Regions from separate parts of the Bartonella mastomydis genome, predicted to be linked through region 1. Evidence: predicted binding sites of a transcription regulator. Region 1 holds the regulator's gene; the other holds the start of a gene.
What was found. The regulator LexA, encoded in region 1, represses DNA repair genes until DNA is damaged. The targets are predictions, from matches to a motif close to TGTTCNNNNTGTGTTCNG.
Positions count from the first base shown of each region.

Region 1 (6,910 bases):
GCTACGCGCTCTCACACAAGCTATCTAGTTTGCAGAAAGTGAGGGGAACATACGGTTGACTTTTCATTTGGTCAACACCTTTTGAAAAAAATATTATTATTTTTTTTAGTTATCAATAATTTTCCGTTTTTTTCCTTTCTTCATCATTATAGAATTGCTCTGTGATCTTCTTTTTGAAATTTCGATAAAAAAATAATCTAACGATAAAAATATTTCATAGATTCGAAATGCTAAAATTACAAAAAACGCCCCCCTCTTCCTCCATACATAGGCTATGAAGCATCATGGGGTGAGCAGAAAAACACTTCCTACTCTATATCATTTTTATTTTATGTTTTAATTTTTAAATATGAATAGAGATTTATAAAATAACATATTGATTTATAATAATTTATTATTTTCTTACTCGAGTGAGAGATCTGAATACCGTAAGATTTTCTTATTTCTAATTCGTTTGTTTCTTTTATATTGAACTTATAAAACTCATTTGCTTGGCTCAACACAAAGAGAAAAATAAATCGATTAAAAAAATAAAACTGCCTCTTGTATTTTCTTTCAATAAACAAAAATTATCACAACATGAGGGGTGGGAAAAATAAGTATGGTGGTGTAGATTATTAAGATGTGAAGGTAGCGTTGCCTAAGAGATTTTATGTTATTTGCAAAATCATCTTGATGGAAGCGAGTACATTGAAAGATATCTTTTTTAAAATAAATATGTGAACGAGCAACAATGGCATTTTGAGGATGTGACTTTTATTCAAGCACGATGATTCTATAATAAAAGCCGATTATTTTATAGAATAAAGCAGCTGTGAAACAAAAAAATTCAGTCTCATTGAAAATATCAGGCACGACTATAAATTATGCTCATTATTGTTACTGTAGATAATTTGACTAAACAATAAAAAAATAGAAAAAATGTGCAAAATGATTCTAAATATACATAGAGTGATCCGTTGCGCTATTGAGAGAATGTATTTTATTTAATTTTATTATATGAGAAAATAATAAAAAACATAGATGTATAAAAAGTAGAAGGATAATACTGACCATAAAATTGAGTGTTAAATTATTCAGTCAGAGCTATAAAATATTTTTTATATATCATTTAATATTAGTGTAGTTTTATAATATATAAACAATATTATGATAAATTTATGAAAGTAAAATTTCATACTTATTATATATTAAATATGTCTATAAATAAACATATTGCCTAATTAACTTCACTTATAAGATCAAAAATAAAGCAAATAATTTTGATTTAGCAAAAAAAGTTGTATAATTATTTATATACACGTATTTTTTACTGTAATTTTTTTATTTTTTGATTGGAACATTGAATGCTGACATGTAAACAATATGAGCTCCTCTTGTTTATTCACAATCATATAAAAGAAACAGGTGTTCCTCCTTCTTTTGAAGAAATGAAAAATGCTTTAGAGCTTTCTTCAAAGTCTGGCATTCATAAGCTTATTATCGCCTTGGAACAACGGGGGTTTATACGTCGTTTACCCAATCGTGCTCGTGCAGTGGAGGTGATTCGACTCCCTGAAAAAATAACATTTAACCTTTCTCTAGCCCGTAAGATTTCTCCCAGTGTGATAGAAAAAAATAAAAGAGAAATATCAAAAAACTTGGCTAATCTTGGAAGTGTTGAGGAAGAAGAAAAAAAAAATATCACAATCCCCATTATGGGACGTATTTCTGCGAGTGTGCCCGCCTCTGCTATACTGCAACAAACAAGCACTCTTTCTCTCCCACACGATATGGTTAATACAGGTGAGCACTATGCATTAGAAGTTAAAGATAATTCTATGGTTGAGGCTGGGATCCTTGATAAAGATACGATTATTGTAAAACGTCAAAATACAGCAATATCAGGTGAAATTATTGTCGCATTTATTGATAAAAAAGAAGCAACATTAAAACGTTATCGACGCAAAGGAACATCTGTTGCATTAGAAGCTGCTAATCCTCACTACGAAGTACGTACATACAAATCTGAGCGTGTAGAAATACAAGGAAAACTTACCGGACTTATTCGCAAATATTAAAAATAAACTTATATATGGAGTATATATCGCAATAAAATACAGTAAAAAACTATTGAGTATTTTAAAATATTGTGCCACACGCAGTTGACTTTCTCCCCATAGCTAAAAGATGCCTCCAATTGGGTTTATAAATAAATCTAAATCCTTATGGGACTCGTTTCACTACCCCTCTGCTCTCATATATTGTTCACTCACGTAAGGCTCGACAAAAAAGCTTAAAAATATTCACCACCTACTCTAAAAGAGCTTGAATATTTTGAAGGAGTCTGTCTTATATCACCGCTCTCAATAATAGTATGTATAATAAGATAAAATTGTAAGCATACACAAAATATTGTAGAAAAAAATCAAATCGATTTATAACAAATTATTATCTGTAAAAATAAAGAACATTTTTTGATTTTTTAAGTCAATAAAAGCGGAACGCAATCTTCATAGTAATTATAGGATTATCATGGCAGCACCTCGTATTAGTTTTGTCTCCCTCGGATGCCCAAAAGCACTCGTAGATTCTGAGCGAATTATTACAAGTCTCCGCTCTGAAGGGTATGAAATTTCACGTCAACATCAAGGAGCTGATGTCGTTATTGTAAATACCTGTGGTTTTCTCGACTCTGCCAGAAAAGAATCGCTAGCCAATATTGATGAAGCTCTCAAAAAAAATGGAAAAGTTATTGTAACAGGGTGTCTTGGTTCTGATCCTGATGTTATTCGCCAAAAATACCCTAATGTATTGGCGATTACAGGACCACAAGCTTATGAAAGTGTTATACAAGCTGTTCATACGGCAATTCCCCCTGTTCATGATCCTTTTCTTGATTTAGTTCCTCCCCAAGGTATTCGTTTAACACCTCGCCATTATGCCTATTTAAAGATTTCTGAAGGATGTTCTAACAGGTGTAGTTTTTGTATCATCCCTACCCTGCGTGGTGATCTCACTTCACGTCCCATCAGTGATGTTCTTCGTGAGGCTGAAAAGTTGGTAAAAGCAGGTGTAAAAGAACTTTTAGTTATTTCACAAGATACGAGTGCTTATGGTATTGATCTTAAATATCTCGAAAATTCTTGGAAAGATCGCACAATTAAAACAAAATTCTTTGATCTTTGTCGCGAACTAGGTGATATGGGCATTTGGGTACGTATGCATTACGTTTATCCTTATCCCCATGTGGATGAAGTCATCGAACTTATGGCGGCAAAAAAAATTCTCCCTTATCTGGATATTCCTTTTCAGCATGCATCACCGACTGTTTTGCGTCATATGAAGCGTCCTGCTCTTATGGAAAAAACAAACCGTAGAATTGAAAAGTGGCGAAAAATATGTCCAGACCTTACTTTGCGATCAACATTTATTGTTGGATTTCCAGGCGAAACAAATGAGGATTTTAATATGCTTCTAGAATGGCTAGAAGAAGCAAAAATTGAACGCGCTGGATGCTTTAAATATGAAGAAGTAAAAGGAGCCGTTGCAAATGATTTGGGATTAGAAAATATTCCTGAAGATGTGAAAGAAAACCGCTGGCATCGTTTTATGGCAAAACAACAACAAATTTCTACACATCTTTTAAAGAAAAAAATTGGAAAAAGACTCCAAGTTCTTATCGATGAAAGTCAAGGAAAAGTCGCCAAAGGACGTAGTCAATACGATGCTCCAGAAATAGATGGTGTTGTCCATATATCATCACGACGCCCCTTGCGTGTTGGTGAGTTTGTCACCGTTAAAATCGAACAATCAGATGCTTATGACCTTTATGGTATAGCCGTTTAAAAAATTGAGCTTCTTCCCATCCCAATGATAAGGTTCTCCATCAGTGTTAGTTTATAAAAAAGCAACTGCTCACGATAGGGTTTGGTTACTTATGTGATTCACTTCATGAGAATTTATAGGCAATCCCTGTCTTGAATGTTCGCTGTACATTCTAAAAACAACTTATTTTTATCAAGAATTTTATATTCTCTTCATTTATCGCTCTAAATGACAATGTTTTATTGCACAACAGAATAAGATAAAATCTACAAGACTCTTTCATGTTTACTTTAAAAAAGAGCAAACCAATTTTAAAAGAATCTCTTTAAATTATGTTTTATATGTCCAAGAGTTCTGCTTGTGATATGGGGGGATATTTTTTATGGATACAATATAAGAAAATTCAAAATACAATATTTATGGTAGTTAAATTGCAAAACAGTGAATTATTATTATAAATAAGTGACTTAAATTGAAATTTTTAAACTTATTTTTTAACAATGCTTCATTTTTATTCACATGTTTTAAAATCAAAGAATTTCTTATCAAGTAAATGACTTGGGCGCACATTCGTTAAAGCGCGAATCATTGTATCTTTGCGTCCTGGCATTTGTCTTTCGATATTTTTCAGCATTTCTTTCATTGCATTACGTTGTAAACCATCTTGACTACCGCAAAGATTACAAGGAATAATCGGAAATTGCATTGCTTGAGCAAATTTTTCCATATCTTCCTCAGTGGCATAGACAAGAGGACGTAACACAAAAAGATCACCTTCATCATTTTTAAGTTTTCCAGGCATAGCGGCTAATCGGCCACCGTGAAACAAATTCATAAAAAATGTTTCCAAAACATCATCACGATGATGCCCTAAAATTAATGCCGAACACCCCTCCTCACGTGCAATACGATAGAGATTACCCCGTCGCAATCGAGAACAAAGTGAACAATATGTCTGTGTTTCTGACAATTTATCTGTAACAATGGAATAAGTATCTTGATATTCAATACGATAGGGAATTTTATAAGAACTCAAAAAGTCTGGAAGAATATGTTTAGGGAAACCTGGTTGACCTTGATCAAGATTACAAGCGAGAATTTCAACGGGTAAAAGACCACGCCACTTTAAATCTAAAAGAAGTGCTAATAAACCATAAGAGTCTTTTCCGCCCGATAAAGCAACAAGCCATTTTTTTCCAGTAGAGAGCATAGAAAAATCATCTAAAGCTTGCCTCATATGACGCAAAAGTCGTTTGCGCAATTTATTAAATTCCACACTTGAAGGAGCACGCCGAAATATTGGATGGCAATCATCTTCTTTGCTTGTTAAAAGATCATCTTTCTCTTCGTTTTCTTCTATTGCTTGATATTCAACGGAAACATCATTCATAAGATCATATCCTGCACAAGTAATAGCCCATTTTCAAAGATAAAAACAAATATAAAGCAAGCTTACATTTCAAGTTTTTTGAATTTATAAAAATAGATATGAAAAAAGAAATGGAACTATATAAGCTTATGACACTAAAATAGTGTAACAAACTTAATATAGAACCATTTGAAAATATTTGCTGACTTCAAAGATTATAAAAACAACACAATAGCTTGAAATTATAATAATAGAAGAGAGACCACTTTTCTCATAAAAATTATCGAGAATAGAATTCAACAACCAAATTAGGTTCCATTTGCACAGCATAAGGAACATCTGCAAAAGCAGGAATACGTGTAAAGGTCGCTTTCATATGTTTATGATCTGCTTCAATATAATCGGGGACATCACGTTCTGCTAATTGTACTGATTCTAAAACCAAAACAAGTTGTTTTGATTTTTCCCGAACCTCAATAACATCACCTGGCTTACAACGATACGATTGAATATTTGTACGCCGCCCATTTACATTCACATGACCATGATTAATGAATTGGCGAGAAGCAAAAATCGTAGGCACAAATTTTGCACGATAGACAACAGCATCCAAACGTGATTCTAACAGACCGATAAGATTTTCACCCGTATCACCCCGCCGACGAGCAGCTTCCACATAAGTCTTATGGAATTGCTTTTCTGAAATATCGCCATAAAACCCTTTCAACTTTTGTTTAGCGCGCAATTGCACCCCATAGTCAGAAAGTTTTCCTTTACGACGCTGTCCATGCTGACCTGGACCATAATCACGACGATTGACAGGAGATTTTGGACGCCCCCAAATATTTTCTCCCATACGTCGGTCAATTTTATATTTTGTTGTTTCGCGTTTACTCATCGCATTTCCTTTAAAATAAAACACGAGATCTTAAGATCCCAAGGAAACGCGCCCTCCTCTGCCTTTAAATACAAAAGACTGACAGAATAGCTTAACATACCAATGATACAAAACTATCCACGGGACACGTCAATGACAGCCATTTTCTTGAAAGAAAAAGCTAGAAGAGTATCTTTATTGATCCCGTATCTCAAAGTCAACTCCTTTCATCAGTTTTAAGCCAAATCCTTTTAATAAATGCTCTGTTGAAGAAGTAATATTTTTTGATGTCAGCAACGCAAAATCTTGATATTTCTTTATGGGGGGCTGATGTATCTTTTCCGACAAGGGCAATAATGATCTGATATGTTTGGCGATCGCTTTTGCTGGATCAATCCATTTAACGGACCATAAAGCTTGTTCACGAAAGAATTTAATCAAAAAAGGATAATGAGTGCAGGCTAAAACGATAACATCAGTATATTTGCCATTTTTTTCTACAAAACATGGCAGGATTTCTTTTTTTAACTCTTCTAAATCGATAGATTTTCCTCGTAAATAATCTTCAGCAAATCCAGCAAGCTTTTCACTTCCTACAAGTTGAACATGACACTGTCCAGCAAAAGAGTTAATTAATTCATTTGTATAGGCACGTTTAACTGTTCCAGGAGTCGCTAATACGGAAATAAAACCAGATTTCGTTTGTTCAGCAGCTGATTTAATTGCAGGAACCGTTCCCACAAAAAGGACATGAGGAAAATTCTGTCGTAGATCTGCCATCATCAATGTAGAAACAGTGTTGCAAGCAATCACACATAAGACGGGATTATAACGTATTAAAAGATTTGTAAAAATCT
Region 1 covers NZ_LT883138.1:715,826-722,735, forward strand. The annotation lists tRNA gene FJG96_RS06295 (tRNA-Lys) at 1-11, opposite strand, end outside; gene lexA (transcriptional repressor LexA) at 1,347-2,060, shown strand; gene rimO (30S ribosomal protein S12 methylthiotransferase RimO) at 2,515-3,828, shown strand; gene ttcA (tRNA 2-thiocytidine(32) synthetase TtcA) at 4,319-5,197, opposite strand; gene rpsD (30S ribosomal protein S4) at 5,457-6,074, opposite strand; gene murI (glutamate racemase) at 6,249-6,910, opposite strand, start outside.

Region 2 (6,910 bases), 170 kb from region 1:
GCAATCTCTAGTGAACCCACCAGATGCGGTAATTCTTGATCTTCTATAACGATGCACTGTAGCGCAGAATGAAGATTGTACTGTCTATAGAGATGTTGCGCTTCTTTTATTGCCTCTTGCATGGCTTGATAATGACGGGTCGCTTTTTCAACCCACTGTTCAAAGCTATTAGGATCTGAATTAGTTGAAACATCATCATAAATCGCGTTTGGAAATCCTTTTGCACAAAGGTAATTATTTCTTATCTGTAGGTACTGTTGCGCGGTATCATAGTGCTCTTGTGTAAGTACACCTTGCAAGCAAAGCCGCCCTATGTAAGTACCAGCGAGTGGATTTTTTGCGTCATATAAGGTTAAACCGAAGCGTTTTGCACGCATTTCTATAGCTAATTTATCAATGGCTTCACGCGGTTCTTTTGCACGTGATATACGACCATTTGCTTCTCTTATCTGCCCTGTGATTCTAGGGCGTCCCCTCTTTTTATTTTTTTTCACATATAACCTCAGACACCTGTTTAACGTTTTCCCAAATTTCCTTTGAATTTGACGATGTTTCTATACTCAAATGCACTACAAATATCAGCAACAAGCCCACTATTGAAAAGATTGTAAATTTTTTCCAATCATCACCATCATTCAACACCCATATGATGACAAGTATCATTATTCCAACTAGAAAGCCTGCCACTACATAACAACCTCCTATAATACTAGCATTATGTTGTAATGATTTTATCTCTTGCTCTGTAATAGTGTAGTAATGAACTGGCTTAGTTTTACAGATTTCACTAAAGCTATGAAGCGGCTGCTTATCGGACATTTACACACCACCTTAAAAAGGAACATCATCATTTAAAGCGTTTGTAGGCATATCAAGAGGTCTGTGAATGCTTGCATAAGCAGATGACGGCTCTTGATCATCATTATTTTTGCTGTCTAAAAGCTGTAATTCGCCTTTGTAAGGAGGCAATACGATTTCTGTTACATACCGTTCACTACCGTTTTTATCTTGCCATTTACGGGTTTGTAAGCGCCCCTCGATATAAACTTTGCTACCCTTCTTAAGATACTGAAGAGCTACTTTTGCAAGATGTGGATTAAACACCACAATGGAATGCCACTCTGTTTTGTCTATTCTCTTATTGGTTGCCTTGTCTGTATAGCTTTCAAACGTTGCCATTCGAAAATTGACCACCTCGCCACCGGAAGGCATTGTTTTACTTTCGGGATTTGCACCTAAATGACCAATTAACATCACTTTATTAAGCATTTGCTTTGCTGTCCTTTTTATGGGAAATGGCACTTAGAAACGAAAATAACTGATACATAACAACAATATAACACATTATGCTATATTATTACAAGCAAAAATGGTTTTAATAAACTGAATCTAAAGAATGAATCATGTTTTTATTTTACTTATTTGCTTGTGTTTTGATACGTAATGTGTAATAAAAGAGGTGTTCGTAAACTTACGAATAACGATAACAGAAACGCATCGCAAAACAGAAGCCGCGTTCATAAAGAGCGCGGCTTTATCATATGAACAATCATCATCAAATATTTGAAATAAACTTGTGTTTATACACAAAGTATGTATTTTAGTAGTGAAAAGATTTTTTAATTCCCCTTATTCTTTTCAATTTTATTTTATTTGATTCATTAGCTATAAAAGCCGTATCAATTCATTTTGATGCGGTTTTTATGTATTAAGGCTTGCGATTTTGCACGTTTTGTGTAATAAGGAGGTATTTTCCTCTTTTTGTTTGTATCTATCAAAAAGTAGTTTTGGATTGGTTTTGGAATCAAAAGCCGTGTCTTAAAGGACGCGGCTTTCTTTTTTGCTATAAACCAGCCCCCCGCCCCTTATTTACGCTGCTTTGTTTTCACTCTTGTCATTACTACAAACATCATGACAAATCCTTTGCTTGCCATTAATAACGGCATTGCCATAAATTTTTACACCCTCTGCAATAATAGACCTTTTGGAAACGCACGCATCATCATAAATTTCTACTTTTTCATAAATACGAGCATTCTCATAAACACGGGCATTCCCATAAATCTTGACATCTTTATAAACAGCCGCTTTCCCATAAACCCTAGCATTATTAAAAATATGAACATTCTCATCTATATAAGCAGACCCTGATACTTTTGCATTCCCATAAACAAAGCCCTTTACATAAGCACTATGCCAAACCTTTGCATCGTCATAAATTTTTGCCTCTATAGAAATAAAGGCTTTGCCATAAACCACGGCATTGTCACAAACTTGACCACAAATTTTTGCGTTCCCATAGACCCTAGCATTATCACTAACTACGCACTTGCCATAAACCCACCCCTTGCCACGAAACCACATGCTACCACTCACACTAGCATTATCATAAATATGGACATTGCCATAAACATGGGTATCACTCCCGTAAACTTTAGCTTTATCACGAACTATAGCATTCCCATAAACTTTAGCATTTTGAGCAACAATGGCTTCATTACGTACCTTTGCATTTTCACTAACAACAGCATTCATAGCAACTATAGCATCATCATAAACCCAGCAATTGCCTTCATGAGAGAGATTGCTTTCCTTTTCGATAAAGCCCCCTAAATCCCCCGCCTTTATATCATCAAAATCCCTTAAAGCACGAATGCGATAAAAGTTTCTAGGTTGATGAGTTTCAGTATCCTTAACTTCTTTTGTTTCATCTGTAAGTTCATATTTTTTAGATACAGTTGTCGTGGTCATAGGTAGCTCCTAATCTAATATTCGATTAATTTGTAAATGAAATGAGATGTTTTAAAGAGGCGCCCCCGCCGCGCCGCTGCTGTTTTAAGCTGCTTTTTCTAAAGTATTATTCGAGTTATATATGACTTTATTGCCACTATAAACCTCGCCTTCCTTATGAACAAAATCGCACTCTCTTAATTTTGCTTTTCCTGAAACTTTACCATAAATTTTTGAATAGCCTGAAATTTTTGCATTACCATCAATAATTCCGTGAATTTCAGCATGCCCTTCAATAACAGCATTCCCATAAACTTGCGCATTTTTATAAAGTTTTGAAAAGCCTAGAATCTTTGCATTGCCATAAATTTTTACATCAGAATAAATACAAGCATATCCTGAAAGTTTAGCATTGCCAAAAATATGGGTATCATTAAAAACCCAAGCATTATAATGAACATGAGCATTCCCATAAATTCTTGCACATGGATAAATACGTGCAAAGCCATAGACCTCTGCATTGCCGTAAACAAAGCCACCCACAACAGCCTTGCCATAAACACGGGCGTTTTCATAAATACAAGCTTCTACATTAACATGAGCATACCCACTTACAACGGCATTATCGTAAACCCGCGCATTGCTATAAACCTTGGCTTTACCTCCAACCCAGCAATTGCCATGATGTGATAAATTGTATTCACTACCTATATACCCCCCAAGGTCACCTTTTTTCACATCACCAAAATCTCTTAATGCTCTAATTCTATGAAGTGTATTAAAGCCAACCTCGATTGTTTCACCTGTAAATTCGTATTTTTTTGCGAACTCTCTATTTTTAAAAGAGCCATTATCATCTGTAATAAAAAAAGAAGATTCTTGTTTTTTAACTGTAGCATTCATGCTTGTTTTCCTAGTTATTTAGAGTTTTTAATTGAAACCCCATAAGGGCGTCGGGTGCTAAAAACACGGTAACTAGTCCGTTGCTTATACTTTTCCCTCGCGAAGGGTATTGTATGGTATAAGCACACCCGACAAAATCGTTATACGCTACTTAAAGCATAAAAGACAGCCAGTATTTTAAGAAATGGGAGAAACCTTATCGTGGTTTACCCGCTAGTTATTAGTGGTTTTTAAGCACTTGTCGACTTTCTAAACCAGCCATTCCTTAAAGTCAATACGTATTTTTTATTTTTTTTACTTTTTTTCATTTTGATGCTTACATAATTGAATATCGAGCGCTTTTTCTAGCTCTCTATCCATCTCATCACAAGACAATGGATAACCTCTCTTCAAATCATTCGTTATCTCACTAATCAACTGATCATCTTTTGTACGTTTTTTGATTTGAACATTTACCTCGTCTATTAATGCTTCATAACTCAATACGCTTTTTGGCAAATTACCACCGTATATCCACGCTTTCACTTGCGCCTTCGTGCTGAAATCCGCATTCGCGGGCGTCTCATGATACTGACCGCCTTCAAATTCTTCATATTCCCTCATTCCATCATCATATTCGTAAAGATTATAAAAATACTCTGCTACCCCTAATCCCCATGGTGCATATCCAACCGCCGTTGCAATAAATTTCTTTTGCTGTCTTGATTTACGATTTCTTAAAAACATTTGATTTAATATCCCCTAGTCTAAATCCATAACTTTACCTATGGGTTTATTTGCCTCATATTGGACCGTACAGTAGCGTTTTTATTTTCAATGTGGTTTTTATCATAAAAATCTAAAATCGCTCTGTACGGTACTTTTTTAGCTGTTTAAACCCATATCTATTCTCAAAACAATCAGCACTTTTCACTATTTTGCTGTTTTTCACTCAATGCCCTTTAAAACTTCTTCAAGTTCTTTTGAACGCTTTTCAATGCGTTCTGATGATATCGTCACCTCTTGATTTTTGCTCTTGATTTCTGGCTTTTGAAGGTTCTTAAGAATGCGATTAGCTTGCAAACGAATACCATTTTCAAGCTTTTCGCAGTAACGATAAAAATCTGCTGTTGAGGGCATAAAGGTCGCATTTAAACCCTCTGCTTTGCCTTTCAAAGCGTTCTTTGTCGCTGTTTGCAATATCCAACTGCTTATGCCGTTAAGAGCGTAAAAATACGCAAGTGCTGTTGCTTTCTCATCTGATCCCATGGGGCTTTTGAGACCATTTGAAAGGACAAGATACGCTGTTTGGATTTCTTCTTCCGTCGCTTTTTTTTCAAGCTTTTGCAACGCATCAGTAACCAATGCTGTAACTCTCTCCGCTTCTGCACTCAATGGCTTTTGCTCCGTTTTCCAATGGAATGGTGGTTGTGTTGTCATCCTCGAATAAAAATCTGTAAGCACTATCTGAATTTTTGATATTGGACATGAGCTGTGCAACTCGATAACTCCGGCCGCGCTGTTGTTCTGTTTGAAAATTGGTTTGTTTTCCATATTGTTTTTCCCTTTCTAATTTTTCTCGTTTCTTGGCTAGAAATCCATATTCTTGGTGTGTAATCCACTTGTACCAAGCCTTTTGCCAATCACTTTTTTTAGCATTTCGATTTGGATTATCTTGCCAATGAAGTTTAAATCTTTCGAATTCTAATAACGCTTCCTCATGCGTTAACCCTTTATCGATTGCGTATTGCAAGTTAGGTTCGAAATCAGCAGGCAATCGAAACTCTCGATTAGCTTTCGCTCGTTTTGCTTTCTTAGGAACGCTTTTTTGCTCGTGAATGGGAGGTTGGTTTTCTGATGATGTTTCGATTTGTTCTGATTGGCTATCAACATCATCACACTCGATTGGCTCGTCAACCAAATCGGTTGTTTCTAAATCTTCAAACTCAGTTTCTTTTTTTGATAAAACGATAGTTTTATTTTTTTTATATATATTATTCTTATTCTTTATAGCTTGATTTTGCTTGTCGTTTGCTTCAGCAAAAAAAACGTTTTGCTTAATTTTTGCTTCAGCAAAATCATTATTTTGCTTAACGTTTGCTTCAGCAAAATTATCAACGTGTTGTTTTATATTACTTTTCGCTTGTGCACCTTTTTTACCAGCTTCACTACGAACTTGTGATATGTGATCCTTTTTATCCGAAAAATCTTTTAGCTCTTCTTCAACACGCGTATTCCATAATCCATCATCTGTCTCAATAAGTTTATCATTCCTTATGAGATACTCGACAGTCGTTGAGAATTTTTTTTGTGAACAATGACAAACGCGTGCAAGCGTTTGAAAGTCTGTTTTAAGTGGTGCTTTTTTTTCATACATAAGAACAAGAAGGGTTATATAAATCCCCCGTTGTTCAGATGTCATTCCATTTGTACCACTTATCCAGTCATACAAATTAAATCGTATCCACGGCATCCCATTAGACATGCCTTACCTCCATTTCTTCATTATTATTGCAAGTGAAATTATCTAGCTCTTCATTTGAGTTATTGAGTTCTTTTTCAACTTCTAAATTCCACAAACGACCATCGTCTAAACGTATGATGACTCCATCTTCAATCAAGGAATTCAAAGCTGCTTCAAACTCTTTTACTGGATAACCAACCACAAGAGCCAATTCCCTTAAGTCATTTGAAATAGGCTCACCAATATGGAGCATTAGAAGTCGCAACATGACATAGATACATTTCTCGGTCGGCGACAAACAAAAAAGAGTCAAAAGCCATTTGTATGCAAAAAGCCTCGTCCATGGTAATTTACTGGACATACCCCAATTCCCTTTCTTTAATTAAATGTAAAATCGCTAATGTTACCTGCTGTATGCTTTATCTCTGTAAGCCATCTTTTAAAGCGTAAATAACGCATCCCACCGCCTTCAAAACGGCGTGATTTAAAGTCAACGGTGCCACTAAATATGTCACCACTCCCTCCACACATCGCCCACCCCGTCTTCGTACCTAGATCAAAACAAAGAATCGTGCTAATCACCGCGCCGCTCCATACATAGTGTGTTTTATAAGATTGTTTTTTTCTAAAAATGAAGGAAAGAAGGGTGTAAGAAGTATGCAAGCGGTTTTAAATTGGATAGAACAACACCCTACACTATTTTCTGCACTTTCTTCGGTTGGTGCTTTATTATCAGCAATTTTTGCTTTTCGTTCTATTAAACAGACATTGAAATTAAGAAATGAAGACCGAATGGAAGCTGAAAGATTGAGAAAAGAGGATAAAAAAAACTTT
Region 2 covers NZ_LT883138.1:548,076-554,985, reverse strand. The annotation lists gene FJG96_RS05545 (hypothetical protein) at 1-494, opposite strand, end outside; gene FJG96_RS05540 (hypothetical protein) at 481-819, opposite strand; gene ssb (single-stranded DNA-binding protein) at 832-1,269, opposite strand; gene FJG96_RS05530 (LbetaH domain-containing protein) at 1,870-2,751, opposite strand; gene FJG96_RS05525 (LbetaH domain-containing protein) at 2,836-3,633, opposite strand; gene FJG96_RS05520 (hypothetical protein) at 3,928-4,359, opposite strand; gene FJG96_RS05515 (hypothetical protein) at 4,561-5,007, opposite strand; gene FJG96_RS05510 (DUF1376 domain-containing protein) at 4,967-6,097, opposite strand; gene FJG96_RS05505 (DUF1376 domain-containing protein) at 6,090-6,437, opposite strand; partial or broken gene FJG96_RS05500 (hypothetical protein) at 6,461-6,658, opposite strand; gene FJG96_RS05495 (hypothetical protein) at 6,734-6,910, shown strand, end outside.
Region 2: the regulator LexA is predicted to act here: its motif matches at 1,325-1,342, upstream of ssb (single-stranded DNA-binding protein).